DNA from 4 places in the Vibrio sp. HB236076 genome. Region 1 is predicted to be linked to each of the others. Evidence: predicted binding sites of a transcription regulator. Region 1 holds the regulator's gene; each other region holds the start of a gene.
What was found. Region 1 encodes PurR, which represses purine synthesis genes. Its sites were predicted from a motif close to TNANGNAAACGTTTNCNTNA; they were not measured.
Positions count from the first base shown of each region.

Region 2: a site for PurR is predicted at 1,913-1,932, ahead of AB0763_RS08150 (inosine/guanosine kinase). Genes of this name have one in related genera too.
Region 3: a site for PurR is predicted at 2,623-2,642, ahead of folD (bifunctional methylenetetrahydrofolate dehydrogenase/methenyltetrahydrofolate cyclohydrolase FolD). Genes of this name have one in related genera too.
Region 4: a site for PurR is predicted at 1,830-1,849, ahead of purL (phosphoribosylformylglycinamidine synthase). Genes of this name have one in related genera too.

Region 1 is NZ_CP162601.1:1,331,584-1,337,179, reverse strand. Features, by position in the region: gene cmoM (tRNA uridine 5-oxyacetic acid(34) methyltransferase CmoM) at 1-20, opposite strand, end outside; gene elyC (envelope biogenesis factor ElyC) at 137-940, shown strand; gene purR (HTH-type transcriptional repressor PurR) at 1,233-2,237, shown strand; cyclic di-GMP riboswitch class I at 2,398-2,497, shown strand; gene AB0763_RS05850 (TfoX/Sxy family DNA transformation protein) at 2,804-3,391, shown strand; gene AB0763_RS05845 (DUF2007 domain-containing protein) at 3,540-3,851, shown strand; gene glgA (glycogen synthase GlgA) at 3,886-5,334, opposite strand; gene glgC (glucose-1-phosphate adenylyltransferase) at 5,324-5,596, opposite strand, start outside.
Region 2 is NZ_CP162601.1:1,851,289-1,856,884, forward strand. Features, by position in the region: gene AB0763_RS08145 (H-NS family nucleoid-associated regulatory protein) at 29-439, shown strand; gene AB0763_RS08150 (inosine/guanosine kinase) at 538-1,839, opposite strand; gene mnmA (tRNA 2-thiouridine(34) synthase MnmA) at 2,087-3,205, shown strand; gene hflD (high frequency lysogenization protein HflD) at 3,231-3,848, shown strand; gene purB (adenylosuccinate lyase) at 3,931-5,301, shown strand; gene AB0763_RS08170 (DUF3833 domain-containing protein) at 5,394-5,596, opposite strand, start outside.
Region 3 is NZ_CP162601.1:2,111,534-2,117,129, reverse strand. Features, by position in the region: gene nagE (N-acetylglucosamine-specific PTS transporter subunit IIBC) at 1-1,395, shown strand, start outside; gene folD (bifunctional methylenetetrahydrofolate dehydrogenase/methenyltetrahydrofolate cyclohydrolase FolD) at 1,690-2,550, opposite strand; tRNA gene AB0763_RS09265 (tRNA-Arg) at 2,757-2,833, shown strand; gene AB0763_RS09260 (transposase) at 3,000-4,010, opposite strand; gene AB0763_RS09255 (diguanylate cyclase) at 4,602-5,596, shown strand, end outside.
Region 4 is NZ_CP162601.1:2,339,513-2,345,108, reverse strand. Features, by position in the region: gene mltF (membrane-bound lytic murein transglycosylase MltF) at 34-1,710, opposite strand; gene purL (phosphoribosylformylglycinamidine synthase) at 1,992-5,596, shown strand, end outside.

The sequences.
Region 1 (5,596 bases):
AAATTACGGTCTTCAATCACGGTGTCATGCAATTTTATAAAAGAATCATGTTACTATTCTGTCACAAGAAAAGTAGGAATAAAGAGCGATTATTTCAATTTTTCATTCAAGTGATGTTTTTTCGGACTATTTGTTTATGTTTGAGCTAAAAAAAGTCATTTCAGCCCTTATCATGCCAATGCCAGGCTTACTCTTGCTCGGATTTTTCGGCCTGCTGCTGATCATGTTTACTCGCCGTCAAAAGGCGGGCTGTATTGTGCTGTTATTTTCACTGAGCTTTTTATTTCTGGCTTCGTTTCAACCGGTTTCGAGTCGGCTTATCATGCCACTTGAGCGTCAATACCCAGCGTTTTTACCGGTCACCGGTAATGTCGACTACGTTATGGTCCTTGGCAACAGCCATATCACTGATGATCGTTTACCACCGACATCTCAATTGAGTCGAACCGCACTGATGCGCTTGACAGAGGGCATCCGTATTTGGCGTATGTATCCTGGCTCTAAAATGATTTTGTCCGGCTATGCGGGTGGCACCAGTATTAGTCACGCGCGCATGATGGCCAAAGTCGCTCTCGCCCTCGGCGTAAATAAAAGCGACATCATATTATTAGAAACGGCCAAAGACACATGGGAAGAAGCTCGACAAGCCGCGGCATTTGTGGGTACTCAGCGATTAGTCCTTGTCACATCAGCGAGTCATATGCCTCGTGCAATGAAAGAGTTCACTAATGCCGGTTTAACTCCGCTACCCGCACCAACAAACTATTTAGCCAATCGCCAGACACAACAATTTTGGACTCGATATTTACCCAGTAGCCGTTACTTAGAACAAACCGAGTTGTTTTGGCATGAACAGCTTGGCTTGTGGTGGATTCAGTTGCGTCAATTTTTATTGCCTCACAACCAAGAAACCATCGAAGCCAGCCAAACTGAGCTATAATACCATTCTATGAACAAGGTGCTTTTTAATCAGCACTGACTAGACAAAGCGGTAAAATTTAATCATAATTTGCCGCTTTTCAACTGACGTTTTACTTTCTTTATCTGTCTCGATGACTCTCAATACACTGTGACTTGCTTTGACCGATTATCGACAAAACCAATTATCGATAAAAAACAAAGCAAACGATTGCTATGAAACAAAATAAGTATTGAAAGGCAGTATTTGACATACCTACGCGTACTGTAAACGCCAGTTTTGCGTCTCTAACACATAATAATTAGGATACCCTATGGCCACCATTAAAGACGTTGCCCGCTTAGCCGGAGTTTCAACCACCACGGTTTCCCACGTGATTAATAAAACACGTTTTGTTGCTGAAGGAACGCAAGAAAAGGTCATGAAGGCCGTTGATGAGTTAAATTATGCGCCAAGTGCAGTCGCTCGCAGCTTGAAATGCAACACAACTCGTACCATCGGTATGTTGGTCACTCAATCTACCAACCTGTTCTTTTCTGAAGTCATCGATGGTGTGGAAAGTTATTGTTACCGTCAAGGTTATACCTTAATTTTGTGTAACACCGGTGGCATTTACGAAAAACAACGCGATTATATCCGTATGCTAGCAGAGAAACGCGTTGATGGTATTTTAGTCATGTGTTCTGATTTAACCGATGAATTGAACGACATGTTAGATCGCCACAAAGACATACCTAAAGTGATCATGGACTGGGGACCGGAAAACCCACAGGTTGACAAAATTATCGACAACTCGGAAGAAGGCGGCTACCTTGCCACTAAATACCTCATTGATAATGGGCATACTCAAATTGCCTGTTTAAGTGGTCACTTTGAAAAACTGGCTTGTAAAGAGCGCATTGTAGGTTTTAGGCGTGCCATGGCGCAAGCAAACCTCACTGTCAATGAAAACTGGATTTTAGAAGGCAATTTTGAATGTGATACCGCGGTGCTAGCGGCCGACAAAATTATTGCCATGAAGGAAAAGCCAACGGCGGTATTCTGTTTTAATGACACTATGGCACTTGGGCTTATAAGCCGTTTACAACAAAATGGTCTTAAAGTACCGGAAGATATCTCCGTTATCGGTTATGACAACATCGAATTAGCAGAATACTTTTCACCACCACTGACAACCGTTCACCAACCCAAACGCCGTGTCGGTAAAAATGCGTTTGAAATTCTGATGGCCAGAATTAAAAACAAACAAAACGAGCGTCGCGTATTTGAGATGCACCCAGAGATCGTGACGCGTCAATCGGTAAAAAAAATCAATTAACGTCTTATCCTCTGATTTTAACCATATGAAATCAGAGGATATTCATAAAAAACCTTATCCATAACTCGCTTTTTCGCCAACGCATTCTATACTTGAACTAGTATCACATTTTGTGGCACGAACTAAACCTTCTCGTTGAGAATTTCGTATTCTTAGTGTGTCACGAAAAAGGCAAACCATTTGAAAGAATGGGACGCAAAGCTTCCGGCCTTAAGCACCTTTACTCTTTAGTTTAGGTGACAGGTAGCGGGGTTACCGAAGTTAAGTAACAAGAAAAATCTTTACGTTTCAATGACATCTTTCTTCTACTTACATGCGATAATCTCACGCCTGCAAAAGCCATATTGGAATGGTGACTAACTGTCTCTGCCTTGATATCTCATTAAGTCTTCTATTGTGCGACGGAGAGTCAATGACAATAAATGGTATTGAGTTTGTCAATTATATACTTTTTATCATCTTTCTTGTTGCACCTGTTACCGATGGCTTGAGGTTCAATCGCAGATTCTATTGCTACCTTTGGGTATAGAGTGGCATTAATTTTTATACACCGAGAATAGAGAATCATGGATAAACCGATACTCAAAGACTCAATGAAACTATTTGAGCCACTTGGAAACATAAAATCAAGGTCCATGTTTGGTGGATTTGGTATTTTTTCTGGCGACATCATGTTTGCTCTCGTGGTAAAAGACGAGTTACACATACGCGCTGATAAACAAAAAGCCAAATTATTCACCAAACAAGGAATGTCTCCTTATGTTTATCACAAACGCGGCTTTCCTGTTGTAACAAAGTACTTTGCTGTCAAAAATGAACAATGGCAATCAACTGACACTATCTTTGAGTTAGCACAAGAAGCCCTCACACAAGCTCGCGCAGACAAAGTGCATCAACAGCGCGAACATGTAGATCGTTTAAAAGATTTACCTAACTTGCGTCTTGGCACCGAGAGAATGTTGAAAAGAGCGGGAATCGAGTCCGTCGAAGCGTTAAAACAACGCGGTTCACTTGAAGCCTTCAAAGCTATCCGCGCTTTCAACGAAGAGGTCACTGTTGAACTTTTATGGGCCTTAGAAGGCGCGATAGAAGGTAAGCATTGGAGCGTCATCCCTCAATCAAGACGTGAAGAGCTACTGGCTCATTTAAATTAAATCCAAAGCACTCTAATTCAGTATTAGAGTGCTCTTTTTACTGCAAATACGTTTTTTATTTCTTCCTGCCAACACGACTGGGTTAACATTCATACCACACTGTGCTACTTATTAATTATGTGTACCAGTAAACAAAAAGAGCATTGAGATGAAATTAATCAGTTTAGCTAACCCAATTGAAATAGAAATACTTTGTCACTACTTGCAATCTCACTCTATTGACTGCCAAGTCTTTTTACGACACACGCAATCCGTTGTTGGAGAGATCCCTCTTGATGACGAAAATGGCCCTATGATTTGGCTTAATAATCCTGCTCAACAAAAAAAAGCCAAGCATCACATCGACACTTGGCTTGAAGAACAAACCCAATCTCAGCCTTCATGGCACTGTGCAAAATGTCACGAAATTAACGAAGGTCAGTTTGAAATCTGTTGGCAATGTCAAACGCCTATGCCCTAAGTAAAACTGATGCTAGAGTTGTGGCACCTAATACCTATTTTAAGCACGACTCATACATAGCTAAATAAGACAAAGCGGACGTCTCCCAGTCAAAACGCGTATTCATCGCCCTTATCTGCATTTCGACAAAGACCTTAGGCAACTGCTCATAGACTAATAACGCAGAAAGTAGTGTGAGTAACAAGGCCTCTCCGGTCGGCTCGTGAAACACAAAACCGGTTGCTGAGTTTGGCGCATCAAAGTAATCAACGACGGTATCTTTTAACCCGCCAACCGCTCGAACGATGGGCAGAGTGCCATAAGCTAAACTGTAAATTTGATTCAAACCGCAAGGTTCAAATTCTGAAGGCATCAAAAAGAAATCCGATCCAGCTTCTACCCAGTGCGCCAATTCATTATCATACGCTTCTACAAAGCGAAAATTATGTGGATACAAACGTTCAATGTCATGTAATTGCTGGGCAAGTTGTACCTCGCCGGTTCCCACAATCACAACTTGTACCTGATGTTGTAAGAACTTTTCAAGAATCGGTATTAAATATTGAATGCCTTTTTGATGAGTCAAGCGGCATACCATACCGAACATGGCGACCTTTTGCTCTGGTAAAGATAATCGTTGTTGTAACGCACGCTTATTTCTGGCTTTGCCCGTTTGTAAACTTTGTTTTTTCTCCGAGTAATTCGCCACCAACCAAGGATCTTGTTGTGGGGACCAAGCCTGGTAATCGCAACCGTTTAAAATACCACTTAAATCTGCCTCTCTGGCGCCAAACACGCCGCCAAAGCCATGGCTGCCCAAGTCGGTTAATAGCTCTTTGGCATAGGTAGGACTCACAGCATTGATTTTATCCGCGCACAAGACACCGGCTTTTAACATTGATGCGTGTTGACCTGTCACCAATAAATCGGGGTGTTGACTCAATTCACCCAGAATACTCAACTCATCAGGGTGAAAACTGCCTTTAAACACCGCATTATGAATAGTGAAGACCACTTTCGTGTTTAAAAAAGCCGGGTGTTGAGCGTAACGGTGCTTAAAAATAAAGGGGACTAAACCGGTATGCCAATCATTAACGTGAATAATATCGATTTTTTCATCCAATTTAGACAGCATATCTAGAGCTGCCATGCTAAAGAATGCAAAGCGCTCCCCATTGTCATGATAAGCGCAGTTATTTTCAGCGTAGAGTGCAGAGCGTCGAAAATACTCTGGGCAATCAATGGCATAAACTGTCAAATCACCACAGCGAAGCTGTAATATCCGATAAGCCTGACCGGTCTGTTCTAGCTCAGTAGCAAGTACCACGTCAGCGTGTTCAATACCCTCTATAACTTGATAAGCCGGGATAACGACCTTTATATTGTGGTTTAAATCTTGTAATGCTTGTGGAAGGGCTCGCGCAACATCGGCAAGCCCACCACTTTTTACCAACCCCTCGACTTCCGAGGCCATATAACATATTGATAACGAGTTAGAATCCAACTCTCGCTCCTTTAGGGATCACTACAATGCCCTCCTCTGAGACATGAAACCTTTGCTTGTCGTGCTCCAAATTTACCCCAATTTCACAACCTGGGGCAATTTCGACATCTTTATCGGCGATCACTCGGTTAAGGATACTGCCTTTGCCCACTTTAATATCACCTAATAAGATTGACTCGCGAATATTACAATGAGAGCCAATGTTACTACGAAAACCCAACACAGATTTCTCGATATGAGAACCGCGAACATAACTGCCGTT
Region 2 (5,596 bases), 520 kb from region 1:
TATAACGTTTAAATAAAAAGGAATACCCATGTCCGACCTGACTAAAACCTTACTCAATATTCGTAGTCTGCGTGCATTATCAAAAGAGTTGACGTTGAGTCAATTAGAAGAAGCTCTCGATAAGTTAAATACTGTCGTTTCAGAGCGTCGTGAGCAAGAAGAAGAAGCGCGACAGTTAGAAGCTGAGAAAAAAGCAAAACTTGAACAAATTGCGCAGCAAATCTCTCAAGATGGCATTGATGTGAATGACTTAATTTCTGCCTTGTCAAATGAATCTGCAACCAGTAAGCCAAAGAAAAAACGCGCCCCTCGCCCAGCAAAATATAAATTTACCGATGACAAGGGCCAAGAAAAAACCTGGACTGGCCAAGGTCGTACGCCGTTGCCAATTCAAAAAGCCCTTGATGAAGGCAAATCCCTCGAAGATTTCGCTATCTAAGCTTATCTTTGTTCAATCAGTCCGTTTATAACACTCTGTTATTAGCAATGATTAACGGCTCCTAGTCAGGGAGCCGCTTTTTTATTACTGCCTTTGCCCTACCTTTCCCAATACGCTTCTTCTAAACTGTCCTCTTTTTCCGGTAATCCTTTCGACAAACGCGGAGAATGCTGTACCAAAACTTCGTAACTGGCTCGGTTTGCGTATTTGCACACTTGTGAAAATGAAGAATAGGTTAAAAAAGGAAACTTGTGTTTACTTGAATTCGGCACATTGTCGCGGTGATATTTATTGGCCGCCATATCGTGCAACAATGCAGATAGCGCGGCATCACCTGCGCCATTGGTGTTTTTGATTTTTTCCGGCCCGCCCATATAAGGAGAAATATGAGAATAGACTTTCATCGGGTGATCAACTTTCTCTTTCATTACCGGTCGGCTAAATTCATAACGGTTAAATTCGGCAATACAGCCGGGTAACAGAGGCAAAGAGGTTTCTCTTTTTGAACTCTGTTCGGTGTAACCTGCCATGTACAACCCCAGGGGACCAGCAGTACAAAGCACCAAATCTGCCCAATCTAGGGCTTTATCGGCAGCCGCTAATGGGTCGGTCAATCCTGTCAAGGCACTCGCCTCATCTTCGTTCATCGCCACAACTGAAATGTGCTCATCGATAAAAGATTGCCAAAAGGCCGGATCATCTTCGATGACAAACTTGGTTCCTAAGGTCAACACAACAGGCACGTCATAACGCTTGGCGTATTCAATGGCTTTCATCGTCGCTTCAGGCATAGGATCGCCAGGTTTACAACGGACAAGGTACGCGGTCAGTACCAATGCAGAGGCCGTTTTAAAAATAGACTCGGGAATGCTCTCTGGCTTCAATTGGTTCATTTTCCCTTCGCTGATAGCAAACGTGCGCTCGCCGTCTTCGCTGATAAGGGCAAAACAACGACCGATAGCCCCATCGACACCCTGTAAATAATTTAAGTCCATTCGGCTTGAGGTATTACACAAATAGCGATAACCGTAACTGCCAATTTTGATATCTTGGCTCATCACCCCAAGCAAAGTTGAGCGCGCGTCAGCCAATACTGAATAGTTGTGCAAGGTATTGCCAATCGTGCCCCCAGCGTATTCACTGGTGATCAGACCTTGCTCTTTCAGTTCAAAATACAGTGACTCTGCTATGCGATCGTCAATAACTAATGAATGCCCCTTACTCAAACCGTATTTTTCAATAAATTTTGTCGACACTTTGGCTTCGATATCCACCAAGGTTTGGTCGATGCCGATGACATGGCCTTTATTGAGGGTCGTTTTGGTTGATTGCGCCAATAAGGGGTCTCTTGAATCGACCGGGAAATAGTGTTTGGATTTTCGTTGTCCTGGAAATTTCATAGCAATAGTGTGTCACATGATGAACGGATAACGGATTCTAACTCGCGCATTAAACCCCAGCAATCTTCACCGCAATAGCAAACGTTTACTTGATGGATTTATTTTGAAAACGACTCACAACGGCCTTTGTTGCCTCAGCGTCATAAATCAATTGGCAGAAAGTCACCGATAAAGACCATTCTCATCTGTCCGAGCGATTTGCTTTCTGTTAATATTCGGCTCCAGTTTTCATGTGTGGTAAAAAGTTATGACTGATAACAGCGCTAAAAAAGTCATCATCGGTATGTCTGGTGGTGTCGATTCCTCCGTTTCCGCTTATTTGCTTCAACAACAAGGATACCAAGTTGAAGGGCTGTTCATGAAGAACTGGGAAGAGGATGATGGCGAGGAGTACTGTACTGCCGCCGAAGACCTTGCCGATGCCCAAGCTGTGTGTGACAAGCTTGGCATCCACTTACACAAGATTAATTTCGCCGCTGAGTATTGGGACAATGTCTTTGAGTACTTTCTCGAGGAATATAAAGCCGGCCGTACGCCTAACCCAGACATTCTTTGTAATAAAGAAATCAAATTCAAAGCGTTTCTCGAATTTGCCGATGAAGTGCTCGACGCCGATTACATTGCGATGGGGCATTACGTACGTCGCAGCGCGGTCGATGCCCCAGGCAAGGCAACCATGCTTCGCGGTTTAGACAACAACAAAGACCAAAGTTACTTCTTGTATACACTGAGTCATGAGCAAATTGCGCGCAGCTTATTTCCCGTTGGTGAACTACAAAAATCAGAAGTGCGTCGAATTGCAGAAGAGCAAGGCCTCGTCACAGCCAAAAAGAAAGACTCCACCGGTATTTGCTTCATCGGCGAACGAAAATTCACTGAATTTTTAAGTCGCTATTTACCGGCACAGCCAGGCGATATCGAAACACCGGAAGGTAAAGTGGTCGGCCAGCATCAAGGCTTGATGTACCATACCTTAGGCCAACGAAAAGGGCTGCATATCGGCGGCCAAAAAGGCGGCGGCGGCAATGAACAACCTTGGTTTGTCGCGGAAAAAGATCTCACGCGCAATGTGCTGATTGCGGTACAAGGGCACGACCATCCCTTGCTCAAATCGACTGGATTAGTGGCAGGTCAATTGCATTGGGTGGATCGTAACGCCATAACAGAGCCCGTTCGCTGCAGCGTCAAAACGCGCTATCGACAAGATGATATTCCTTGTACCATCAACCCCATAGATGATGGTACAATAGAGGTCGTTTTTGATGAACCGCAAATTGCGGTGACCCCTGGACAATCTGCTGTTTTCTACCACGGTGAGATTTGTCTTGGCGGTGGCATTATCGAACAGCGAATTCCACTCGCATAATTGACGTCAATCAAGGAGAAAAGCGTTGTCTCATACCATTTACGATCGTACCCTCGCCTTTGCTGGCATGTGTCAAGCGGCTTATCTAGTGCAACAAGTCGCTAAAAATGGTCAGTGCGATGAGCAAGCGTTCAAGACATCGATTGAAGCGACGTTAGCGACCTCTCCACAAAATACACTCGATGTGTTCGGGCGAGAGCAACACCTCAAAGCGGGTTTGGAATGTCTAGTAAATGGCATTGACAACTCCCCATCTGGAAGTGAAATTACGCGTTATCTCATCAGTCTAATGGCGCTAGAAAGAAAACTGTCTTCGCGCCAAGATGCACTGGCTCAACTTGGCGATCGCCTTGCAATGATTCAACGTCAAACTGAACACTTTGACCTATTTGAACCACAAATGATCGCCAATTTCGCCAGCGTTTACCTCGATGTCATTAGTCCAATCGGTCCGCGTATACAAGTCGCTGGCACCCCGAGTGTGTTACAACAACCCAACCAACAAGAGAAGGTGCGTGCTTTGCTGTTATCGGGCATTCGCTGCGCCGTTCTCTGGCGTCAGGTTGGTGGTCGCAAACGCCATCTGGTGTTTGGGCGCAAAAAAATGTTGCAACAGGCACAAATATTATTAGCACGAATGTAATTTAAAACCTCGCTCGCCCTACCACGGCGAGCGTTCTTTTTTATCCTATTTAACCCCCCTATTGATAATTCAGGAGATGAACATGGAACTGTCAGCATTGACTGCTGTTTCACCAGTAGATGGTCGCTACGGAAGTAAAACGATTGCGTTACGAGAAATATTTAGTGAGTACGGATTATTGAAGTACCGCACTATCGTTGAAGTACGTTGGCTACAGAAGCTTTCACAGACAGATGCAATTGCGGAAGTGCCGGCTTTTAGTCAAGAGGCCCATGATTTTCTCGATCGTATCGCTAGTGACTTCAACCAACAAGATGCAGAACGCATCAAAGAGATTGAACGTACGACAAACCACGACGTCAAGGCGGTTGAGTATTTTTTAAAGGAGAAAGTGGCAGCGCAACCTGAGCTTGCTGCGGTGAATGAATTTATTCACTTTGCTTGTACTTCTGAAGACATCAACAACACCTCTCACGCATTGATGCTCAAAGAAGCGCGCGACACAGTTATCTTACCTCAATTAAGCGCATTGATAGACGCGATTAAAGCACTCGCCACTGAGTATCGCGACATTCCTCTGCTCTCACGTACCCATGGCCAACCGGCTTCTCCTTCGACCATTGGTAAAGAAATGGCCAACGTTGCTTACCGCATGGAACGCCAGTTTAAACAGATTCAATCGGTTGAAATTTTGGCCAAAATCAATGGCGCAGTGGGTAACTATAACGCACACCTATCCGCTTATCCTGAAGTGGATTGGCATCAACTCAGCGAGTCGTTTGTCACAGAATCACTTGGCGTAGATTGGAATCCGTACACAACTCAGATTGAACCGCATGACTACATTGCTGAGTTTTTTGATGCTCTTAGTCGCTTCAATACCATTTTAATTGACTTTGATCGCGATATTTGGGGCTACATTGCACTTGGTCACTTTAAGCAAAAAACCATTGCGGGTGAAATCGGTTCATCGACCATGCCTCACAAAGTGAACCCGATTGACTTTGAAAACTCAGAAGGCAATTTAGGTCTAGCCAATGCAATCTTTACCCATTTGGCGCAAAAACTGCCGATTTCACGCTGGCAGCGCGACCTGACGGATTCAACCGTATTGCGTAACCTTGGTGTAGGTGTTGGCTATTCTGTTATTGCCTATACCTCAACCATGAAGGGCATCTCAAAGCTCGAAGTGAACCAAGCGGCTTTGCTTGATGAACTCGACCACAACTGGGAAGTACTCGCGGAACCCATTCAAACTGTAATGCGTCGTTATGGTATCGAAAAACCCTATGAAAAACTCAAAGAGTTGACTCGTGGTAAGCGCGTTGATCAAGCGGCGATGCAAGTCTTTATCGATGGGCTTGAGCTACCAGAAGAAGAAAAAGTACGTTTAAAACAAATGACTCCGGCAAACTACATTGGCCAAGCCATCGAATTAACCGACAAACTGTAATTTGAAATTATACCAATTTGATTCTGTTTAGATTGGTATTGTGTCGCAAGAAAAAACCGCAGCCAGTCTGCGGTTTTTTATCGGCTTCACTCTTAATCGTGTTTTTGAAAAAACAGCGTTAGCCGCCCAACCTCTATGCCCCACTTTCGGATCGAGGTGACATTAAACACATGCTTTTCGTCTTGGCGATAAAGCCAATCATCAAAGGTGACTTGGGTTTTGCTTCCATCTTGTTCGATGAGAAAATCGTATTGCCAATGTAACGCATTACCCTGTTCGCGTCCGAGTGCGGTAC
Region 3 (5,596 bases), 780 kb from region 1:
TCATTTATGGCCCAAGCCGGTGGTGCCATCTTCTCACAATTGCCTTTGCTTTTTGCCATCGGGATTGCCGTCGGTTTGGCAAAAGACGAGGCTGGAGCGGCAGCATTGGCTGGAGCCGTGGGGTACTTAGTGTTGACAGAAGCCGCTAAGACCATCAATGCCGATATTAATATGTCTTTTTTCGGTGGCATCATTGCTGGTATTGTCGCTGGCCATAGTTACAACCGCTTTCACGCTGTTAGTTTACCGTCTTATTTGGCTTTTTTTGCAGGTAAACGTCTAGTGCCGATCGCCACTGGGTTGATCACTTTAGCACTCGCGGCTGTGTTTGGTGTGGTGTGGCCTATGATCCAGCAAGGGATTGATGCTTTTGGTCATGCAGTAGCTAATTCGGGGGCGTTAGGGCAGTTTTCGTATGGTGCGCTAAATCGCGCTTTGATACCCGTGGGGTTACACCACGTGATGAACTCAATTTTTTGGTTTGGACTCGGCGAATGCAGCAAAGTTACCTATGAACTTGGTCAGTCGCTACACACCATTTGCGTAGAGCCTTCATTGGCTAAGAGTTGGTTAGTCGGTGATGTGATACCGTACATTGATGGCAGTCATATTCAGTCTATCGCCAGTGAAACCACCCGCGGTGATCTCAATCGCTTCTTTGCCGGCGATCCCAGCGCAGGTGTCTTTATGACAGGTTTTTTCCCTATCATGATGTTCGGCTTGCCCGCTGCAGCGTTAGCGATGTACCTGGCTGCACCAGCTTCTTCTCGTCGTCAGGTTGCTGGTGTATTGTTCTCTGTTGCCATCACGGCTTTTTTAACAGGGATTACAGAGCCACTTGAGTTTTTATTTATGTTTCTTGCTCCCGGTCTATACGTCGTGCATGCATTGTTGACCGGCTTGTCTTTAGTTGTGACCAACTGGCTGGGTATTTATCACGGTTTTGGCTTTTCAGCGGGTTTATTTGACTTAGTGATCAACTGGGGACTGGCGACGAAGCCAATGTTACTCATCGCCGTTGGTTTGGCCTTTGCAGTGATTTATTTTATTGTCTTTTATCTCACCATCGTGGTATTTGATATTAAAACGCCAGGGCGTGAACCGGTTGAAATAGGACTTGACTCAGACACGGTTAAGCCCAATGCAACACAGTCGGGCACATCAGCGCAGCAGTACTTATCTGCATTAGGGGGCGCAGATAATATTCAGCACATGGACGCGTGTATTACTCGCTTAAGGCTCACCTTAACTGACAGTAACTTAATCCAGGTAGACACGCTTAAAGCGTTAGGCGCAAGTGGTGTGGTCAAGCTCAATGCCACTCATGTACAAGTCGTGGTTGGCCCACAAGCAGAGATCATAGCCGGACAGATTCGCACAATCATGGAAACTTAAACACCGTATTACTTCGATAGCGACAAAAAACAAGATAGGCCATCAATCACATTGATGGCCTATCTTGTTGTACCCACCTCACAATAGGACACCCAACAACATTTTCCGGACACCCAGTAAATTTGGGTTCAAATAAGGAGGTTCAAATAAGGACACTCATATATTACCGCGAGGATTTATTCGAAAATTTGCAAATAAACCATTTATGTCTCGGTTATATTCAGAGTGTCCGTAACCTTTCGACCTCATGTTTCTGGAGGAGTAGTGATAGGGCTGACACCTATTTACAGTAGGTTAGTTTTTAGTGTGGTATTGCTCACAGGCGAGTAGCGTGTTTTCAATCAAGCTCGCTACTGTCATTGGGCCAACGCCACCGGGTACTGGAGTAATATGGCTGGCATTTTGACTGGCAACCTCAAACTCAACATCACCGACTAACTTGCCATCATCCATACGATTAATACCCACATCGATCACAATCGCGCCTTTTTTAATCCACTCTCCAGGAATGAAATTGGCTTTGCCGACCGCCACGACTAACAAATCGGCTTGGCGTACATGAGATTCAAGATCTTTGGTAAAGCGATGACACGTTGTCGTCGTACAGCCCCCGAGTAGAAGCTCTAATGTCATCGGGCGACCCACGATGTTTGAGGCTCCGACAATCACAGCGTGTTTACCGTGCAGTGGAACGTTGTATCGATCAAGTAATGTCATGATTCCTTTTGGAGTGCATGAGCGCAGTTTAGGAATTCGCTGGGCAAGACGACCCACATTGTAAGGGTGGAAGCCATCGACGTCTTTTTCAGGGGTGATTCGTTCTAGTACTTTGGTTGAGTCGATACCAGCAGGCAAGGGCAGTTGCACTAAAATGCCATCAATTTCTGGGTCTGAGTTTAATTGATCAACTATTTCAAGTAATTGCTGCTCATTGGTTGAAGCAGGTAAGTCAAAAGACTTCGACACAAACCCGACTTCTTCACAAGCACGGCGTTTGCTACCTACATACACTTGTGAGGCTGGGTCTTGTCCAACCAGCACAACAGCAAGACCAGGAGCTCTCAGGCCTGCTTCAACTCTTGCTTTGACGCGAGCGGCGACTTCTGAGCGTACGGTTTGAGAAATTAATTTTCCATCAATAATTTGAGCCGTCATGTGTGTCCTTTAAACTAATTAAACTGATCGAGTTATTTGGGACAATTGTCGCAAAAAAAAGCCTGGACATCCACAGGCAAACGATTGCTTTTGTCGTCAGCAGGTGTAAATTTAGCGTTCTGATTTTTTTTTAGTCATTCAAACCAGCAATTTAGATAAAACCGTTGATTTCATCATTTTTACTCGTATAATCCCATCCCTGTAGCGCGCCCTTAGCTCAGCTGGATAGAGCACGTCCCTTCTAAGGATGTGGTCGTAGGTTCGAATCCTACAGGGCGTGCCATTTATTCAAAAGCCTCGATAGTTCACAAGCTATCGAGGCTTTGTCGTTTAAAAGCCATGAAAAAGACAAATAAATATAAATAATACAGTCAATTACCTGAAACAGTGATCGGTCTGTAAATACTTTGGTTGTCATGGTGGGGAAATAGCGTTGAAAAAGTTCAATGTTACCCAGAACGCTTTTGCCTTACCCATGCCCTGTTGGTGTGCTGGGCGTACCTTTTGAGTTCATCAACACTGCCAACAGCGCAACTAAAATAAAGCCCAAATCGATCGCAAAAGCTTTGCCAATGTTCATCATCGAGTTCGAGCTCATTGAGCAGTGGGATGTTGCCGCTAGAAAGTAGACCAGGCTTAGAAGGGTGAGCAATTTTGCCCAAATTTTCAATAAGCTGAATGTAATCAAGTAAAGAATACTCAACACCGTTATAGGCGCTCATGCGGGGTGTTGTTGTGGTACGTTGGTTACCTAAGAAGCCGTAAAGTGATTTTTTCTTAAGATGTGATACTTGCCCAAGCCCACTATCCTCGTCACATGCGTGACCATGAAGCCTCTCGTAAATAGAAGTATAGCTTGATTGCTCGAGCTTATCGGTGATCCCTGCGCGAACGGGGTTTAAATCCACATAAGCCATACAAGCTAGTAGCGCCCTTTCATCGAGTAAAGCTTGAGATTTAAATCGACCTTCCCAAAATCTGCCTGAGCACATTTCTTCTTTGTTTGCTTGTCGAGCAACATATTCATTGATGTTTCGCATAAACCAGGAGATGTCCATCAATCGGGATCGCCACATCTTAATGATTTCCAGTGCTTTGATTTCCTCTGCTTCACTGACTAAATCATGATCTAACCACTGTTGGATCAAGTTGGGTTTCGAGTATAAGGTCGTCCAGCGCTCAATAACCTCTTTATTAGACCAACTTTTCGCTTGTTTTTCATCGACATGAAGTACCAAATGATAGTGATTAGACATAATGGCATAAGCGCAAATATCTATAGCAAAGACCTGAGAGAGCAACCGAAGCCGCTCTATAAGCCAGACCCGGCGGTGCTCGAAATTACGGCCGCTGTAATCATCTTGCCCACATAGATAAGCCCTTCTCACACAACGAGAAATACAGTGATAATAAGCGGTGTCTTGCAAAGATATCAGAGAGGAGCGGGCTTGAGTCATCATAAGGCCTTTGCTGTTATTATATACAGTTGTGTAAAATTTAGTCTCGCTTGTCGATGTTGTCAAATAGGTCAGAATCGATGTCGATCTGGTTTCAGGTGAGCTAGATGGGCAAACTAATGTACGTTGACACCCCATAATAGGACACCCAGCCAATATATTCTGGACACCCAATTAATTTAGAGTAATAAACCTCTTATGTATCGGTTATATAAAGAGGGCACAAAATTATGACTGTCCCAAACATTTAAGGTGAGCACTCGTCCTGCTCAAGTTATTTGACTGTCCTACAAATAGTCTGTCCTACAAATAGTCTGTTGAAGTTAATGACTGTCCTTAACAATCTGTTTCAGAATACCAAACCAAGGTAGCGGTTTCGTTTTGACAGCAACGTGATGGCGAATGTAATCCTCAACTATAAGAAGTCAATGCGTATGAGTGTCGTTAAAACCGTTAGTAAGACGCAAAAGATTCATGACAAAGGACAAAGTTTTCAAGATGCAGAAGTACATCGTTAACCGAGTTGGTTATATTGGTATGAATTTATGTCCTAAAAATGAACGCCATTAGCAATGGGTGAATAAGAAGCGCGCAATGAAACTTAGGTATTTGTTTGTCACCATTTTTTGTCTTTTAGCTATGCTGCCGATGATGATGTTTTGGTTGTGGCCGTATTCTAAAGCGCTCGATTCAGAGCTTAATGATGTTCGCGAGCGACATCTAGTGATCGCGCAAAACTTGTCGGGTGCGTTTGAGCGGTATTATCGCGATGTGACCAGTGTCTTTAATGTTTTGGGGTTGCAACAGTCATCGCAATTAAAATCCGCAAACATGAAATATTTGCTGTCGAGTTATTACTTCGACCTCATTGTAAAAACCGACGACAATGGCGTGGTAGTACAGTGTTTGTTTGACGGGGACCGAGGCTGTCCCGCGCGGCTTAGCGCATCAATCATGGCACATGCTCGTGTGTCCTTACAGCCTAAAACAGTGAGCGTATCGACCGTTACTCGCGATGATGAGCTCAATACAGGGCCGATACTGTTGGTGGTTAAGCCATCAGGATCACACTGGTTAATTGGTTATCTTTCAACGCAATACATCGTAGAGATGGGCAAGAAAGTGGCGTTTGGTGAAAAAGGGCATGCGGCGATTGTTGATCAAGCGGGGAACGTTCTAGCTCACCCGTTGGATAGTTGGGTGGCCAGTGGTAAAAATATTGCCAAAGTGAGTGCAGTACAAAAAATGCTCGCAGGGCAAACGGGGGTCACTGAGTTTTATTCACCGGCGCTGAAAGACGATATGGTGGCAGGCTTTACCCAAGTCTCAAATGCGGGGTGGGGCGTGATGGTACCACAACCCAAAAGCGAGCTTAAAGCGAAAGCGGCAGCCATTGATAAGACGGCAGGTACCGTTATGTTTATCGGTCTACTACTCGCCTTAGTGATTGTTATTCCTGTCTCTGTGTTTCTCATTCGTCCATTGGAGCGATTTTTATTGTCCATTAAGTCAATAGAGCAGGGTAAAACAAAAGCGCCGGTCGATTTTGCTACGTCGCGATGGACCCCAACAGAGATTAAGCAATTAAA
Region 4 (5,596 bases), 1.0 Mb from region 1:
GCTTTCCTATTGACACAACAGGTAGAGCAGAGATTAAGTTTGACTCGATGTATCTTCGGACGGTTCGGACGGTGTTGGGCGGTCATTATTGTCGCTGTTGCCATCAGAAACATCAGTCTGGTTTTGGTTGTTGTCTGACGTGTTTTGTTCGCTGTCTGCGCCAACGGTTTGCTCGTTCTCTTGCTCTGCACTGATCGCTTCGTCTAATTCATCTTCATCTTCGTTTTCATCAAGTAGGTCAGGGATCACCGCGAGATCGTCGAAGTTATCATTGTTTTCCAAGCTTGGGTGTTGCTCAACGTGGCCAACAATACTTTGATAATAACGGCGAATGTTTTCAACGTAATTAAGGGCTTCATCCCCACGGGCATAACCATAGCGAGTCTGGGTATAGTATTGCTTTTTACGCAACTGCGGCAGTCTTTCTTTTACATCGCCCCACTCATTGGGGTTGCCGCCTTGGCGCTCAGTGAGACGCCTTGCATCCATCATGTGACCGTAGCCAATGTTGTAGGAGGCCAGGGCAAACCAATATTTTTCATGCGCTTCAATCGAGTCTGGAATACGGGCGATAATACGGCGAAAATAAGCCACACCACCGCGTATGGATTGCTCGGGATCCAGGCGGTCTGTCACGCCGACACTACGAGCAGTGGGCAAAGTCAGCATCATCATTCCTCTGACCCCAGTTGGCGATTTGGCTTTGGGCCGCCAATGAGACTCTTGATAGGAAATCGCCGCGATAAGGCGCCAGTCAAACTCCTCTGAATACTTTTTAAAAATCGGCTCCCATTTCGGCAGGGTTTTATCTAAGGCGCGAATAAAGGCGCGAGTATCCACATAATCAAACGAACCAATGTGACCGAGATACTTTTCTTCTAAATTCGCCAGTTGCCCCGACTGCTGCAGTTGACCAAAAAACTCGATCAGTAAAGCGTATAAGCTTTCGTCTTCGGAGCGTCGTAAATACCAAGACACGGGTTGATCTTCTGTCAATTCAAACGCCGTGGCTAAATCAGGGTAGAGACGCTGTGCTAGAGAAAGCTCTATCGAATCGGCAACGGTAAAAGGCAGATCGCCCGACGAGACTTGTTGAAGCAAGTCTTGATTGTCGGCATTAGTGACCGCGCGAAAGGCGAGTTCAGGCTCGTTTTGTTGCTGTTGTTTTAAGGTATCAACAAAAGAAGAGTTGGCGACGACCTTGAGAGTGCTTTCTCGGGCTAACTCTGGATTATTGGTGGCGAGGTTGTCGACGTGTTGCTGCTGGTATTTGACCAGTTGTTTGAGATCCCGTGGCCGCCTCTGGCCTTTTTTGTAGATCACTTGTTGGCTGACATAGTAATAGGTGGGGCCTGGGTGAAACCCTTCATCATCAGCAGTTTCTTGATTGAGGCCCGTCGCGATCAGATCGATTTCCCCTTTTTGCAAGGCAGGAAAAAGTTCCGCCAATCGATAAGCCGGCTTGATTTCTATGCGAACGCCAAGCTCTTTGGCCAGCGCCTGAGCCAACTCGTAATCTAACCCTGTCGGGCCTTCAGGGCCTATGTAGTAAGACAACTGATTATTCAGGGTTCCGACTCTTAACACCCCCCGTTGTTGAATTTTTTCGAGATCGCTTTTCGGCTGGGATTCAATTTGGCAACCGGTGAGTAACAGTAGGGCAGCGCATAAGGCAAAGCAGCGGATAAGAGCAGAGGGTAGTCGAATCATGAAAAATCCAATTAAAGGTTTATTTATTGTTATATCAAAGCCGAGCGATAAGGCAAAGTGTTGACATGATATCAGGAAGGCTTATCAACACTGAATTTATTTTCAAAAAAAGAAAAAAAACGCGCAAACGGTTGCTTTCGGTGTTACATCACAAAAATAAATCCTTTATAATGCAGCCGAACTGAGAGATTAAATTGATTTGTGTTTATGGTTTTAGTCTTTAACTATATGAATATAAATCAATTTTTTCTTAATTCATCTGTCAGAAGAGACCTAAGCATATGAGAATTTTGCGTGGTTCCCCCGCTCTTTCCGAATTTCGCACCAACAAACTACTCGACTTGTGCCGCGAACATGCCCTCCCCATCAGTGATATTTATGCTGAGTTTGTTCACTTTGCTGATCTTACTGCTGAGTTGTCTGTATCAGAATTAGAAACGTTACAGCAACTGTTGACTTATGGGCCGACGATTGAAGAGCATGAGCCCAAAGGGTTATTGCGCTTAGTGACGCCTCGCCCTGGTACGATTTCGCCATGGTCTTCAAAAGCGACAGATATTGCACATAACTGTGGATTGTCATCCGTGGCGCGTCTTGAGCGTGGCTGCGCTTACTACATCGACAGTGAGGTTCCTTTAACGTCACAGCAGACTGAGCAATTATCAGCTCTGATCCACGATCGCATGATGGAAACGGTCTTTGACGAGCTTGAGCAAGCTCAACAGTTGTTCCACCATGCAGAGCCTGCTGAAATGACCGCGGTGGATATCCTAGCGGGTGGAAAAGCGGCGCTTGAAGAAGCAAACGTTTCCCTTGGTTTGGCTTTGGCTGACGATGAAATTGATTACTTAGTTGAAAACTTTACCAAACTGGGCCGCAACCCAAATGACATTGAGTTAATGATGTTTGCTCAAGCGAACTCAGAGCATTGTCGCCACAAAATCTTTAATGCCGATTGGACCATTGACGGGGTTAAACAAGAGAAATCTTTGTTTAAGATGATCAAAAATACCTATGAGAAAAACCCCGAGCACGTTTTGTCTGCTTATAAAGACAACGCCGCAGTCATGACCGGCTCTCAGGTTGGGCGCTTCTTCCCCGATCCAAACTCACGCCAGTACCAATACCATCATGAAAATGCCCATATTTTGATGAAGGTGGAAACGCATAACCACCCAACGGCCATTTCACCTTGGCCTGGTGCGTCAACCGGCAGCGGTGGTGAGATACGCGATGAAGGTGCAACCGGTATTGGTGGTAAACCAAAGGCGGGCTTGGTCGGTTTTTCCGTGTCGAACTTACGTATTCCAGGCTTTGTTCAACCTTGGGAAAGCGATTTTGGAAAGCCAAGTCGCATTGTCAACGCTCTTGATATTATGCTGGAAGGCCCATTGGGCGGCGCGGCATTTAACAATGAATTTGGTCGACCTAACTTGTTGGGCTACTTCCGTACCTATGAAGAAAAAGTCACCTCACACGGCGGTGAAGAAGTACGTGGTTACCACAAGCCGATCATGATTGCCGGTGGTATGGGCAACATCCGCGAAGAGCACGTCGAGAAAAAAGAGATCCCTGTTGGGGCTAAATTGATTGTTCTCGGTGGCCCGGCGATGAACATCGGCTTAGGCGGCGGCGCGGCATCGTCAATGGCGTCAGGTCAATCGTCTGAAGATCTTGATTTTGCCTCGGTACAACGCGAAAACCCTGAAATGGAACGCCGTTGTCAAGAGGTGATCGATCGCTGCTGGCAACTCGGTGAGCAAAACCCGATTGCCTTTATCCACGATGTGGGCGCTGGCGGGATCTCTAATGCGCTACCTGAGCTCGTCAATGACGGCGAACGCGGTGGTAAATTCCAATTGCGCGATGTGCCAAATGATGAGCCAGGCATGAGCCCATTAGCGATTTGGTGTAATGAATCACAAGAGCGTTACGTTTTGGCGGTGTCGACCGAGCACATGGCAACCTTTGAAGCGATTTGTCATCGTGAGCGTGCGCCGTTTGCTGTGGTTGGCGAAGCGACAGAAGAGCGTCACTTGACCTTAGAAGATTCTCACTTTGACAACACGCCAATCGATATGCCAATGGATATTTTACTTGGCAAGCCACCGAAAATGTCTCGTGAAGCGACGACAGTGAAAGTGGAAGGGCAGTCTCTTGTTCGCGATGGTATTGAAATCGATCAAGCGATTGATCGCGTTTTGCGTTTGCCTGCAGTCGCAGAAAAAACCTTCTTGATCACCATTGGTGACCGCTCGGTAACCGGTTTGGTGGCACGAGATCAAATGGTTGGCCCTTGGCAGATCCCGGTTGCGAACTGCGCGGTAACAGCGGCGAGCTACGATACTTACCACGGTGAAGCGATGTCGATGGGAGAGAGAACCCCGGTTGCATTACTTGACTTTGGCGCTTCAGCGCGTTTGGCTGTGGCAGAGTCGTTAACCAACATTGCCGCCACTGATATCGGTAGCCTAGCTCATATCAAATTATCGGCCAACTGGATGTCACCAGCCGGCCACCCGGGTGAAGATGCCGGTCTGTACGAAGCGGTAAAAGCGGTCGGTGAGGAGTTGTGTCCAGCTCTTGGTCTGACCATTCCTGTTGGTAAAGACTCGATGTCGATGAAGACCCAATGGCAAGAAGATGGTCAAGAAAAATCGGTGACTTCGCCATTGTCTTTGGTGATCACTGCTTTTGCTCGTGTTGAAGACGTAAGAAAAACCATTACGCCACAGCTTCGTACCGATCTTGGCGAGACCCGTTTGTTAGCCATCGACTTAGGTCAAGGCAAAAACCGTCTTGGCGCAACCGCTCTGGCTCAGGTTTACAAACAGTTAGGGGATAAGCCTGCTGATGTTGACAGCCCAGAGTTGTTAAAAGGCTTCTTTAATGCCATGCAGCAATTGGTTCGCGATGAGTCTTTGATTGCTTATCACGATAAAGGCGATGGTGGTTTGCTAGTCACCTTGGCAGAAATGGCGTTTGCCGGTCATTGTGGTCTCGACGTCGATATTCAAACGCTTGGCGAGGATGCTTTGGCGGCGTTATTTAACGAAGAACTCGGCGCCGTGATCCAAATCAAAGCGCAAGACTTGGATAAAGTACAAGGCGTACTGGCTCAGTTTGGCTTGGCGCAATGCAGTCATGTTCTCGGTACCGTGACGGCGGATGATCGCTTTGTCATTCGCTCTGGTGAACAAAACGTTGTCGAACGTTCTCGTCTACAACTACGTACCATTTGGGCTGAAACAACACACAAAATGCAAGCCCTACGCGACAACCCTGAGTGCGCGGATCAAGAGTTTGCCGGTAAACAAGCCGACAATGATCCTGGCCTGAATGTAGCGCTGAGCTTTGATGTCCACGAAGACGTTGCAGCACCTTACATCGCGAAGGGAGCTCGCCCTAAAATGGCGGTTTTACGTGAGCAAGGTGTGAACTCTCATGTCGAAATGGCAGCGGCATTTGACCGCGCTGGCTTTGAGTCTGTCGATGTACACATGAGTGATATCTTAACGGGCGCTGCCGTTCTCGAAGATTACCAAGGCCTGGTGGCTTGTGGTGGATTCTCGTACGGCGATGTACTCGGTGCTGGTGAAGGTTGGGCGAAGTCCGTTCTCTTTAATCCACAAGCCAGAGAGCAGTTTGAAACCTTCTTCCAACGCAAAGACAGCTTTGCACTTGGTGTGTGTAATGGCTGTCAAATGCTGTCTAACCTGCGTGATCTCATTCCGGGAGCAGAGTTATGGCCGCGCTTTGTGCGCAATGAATCGGAGCGTTTTGAAGCGCGCTTTAGCCTTGTGGAAGTGCAGAAGTCTGATTCGGTCTTCTTTGACGGTATGGCCGGCTCTCGTATGCCAATCGCCGTTTCTCACGGTGAAGGACG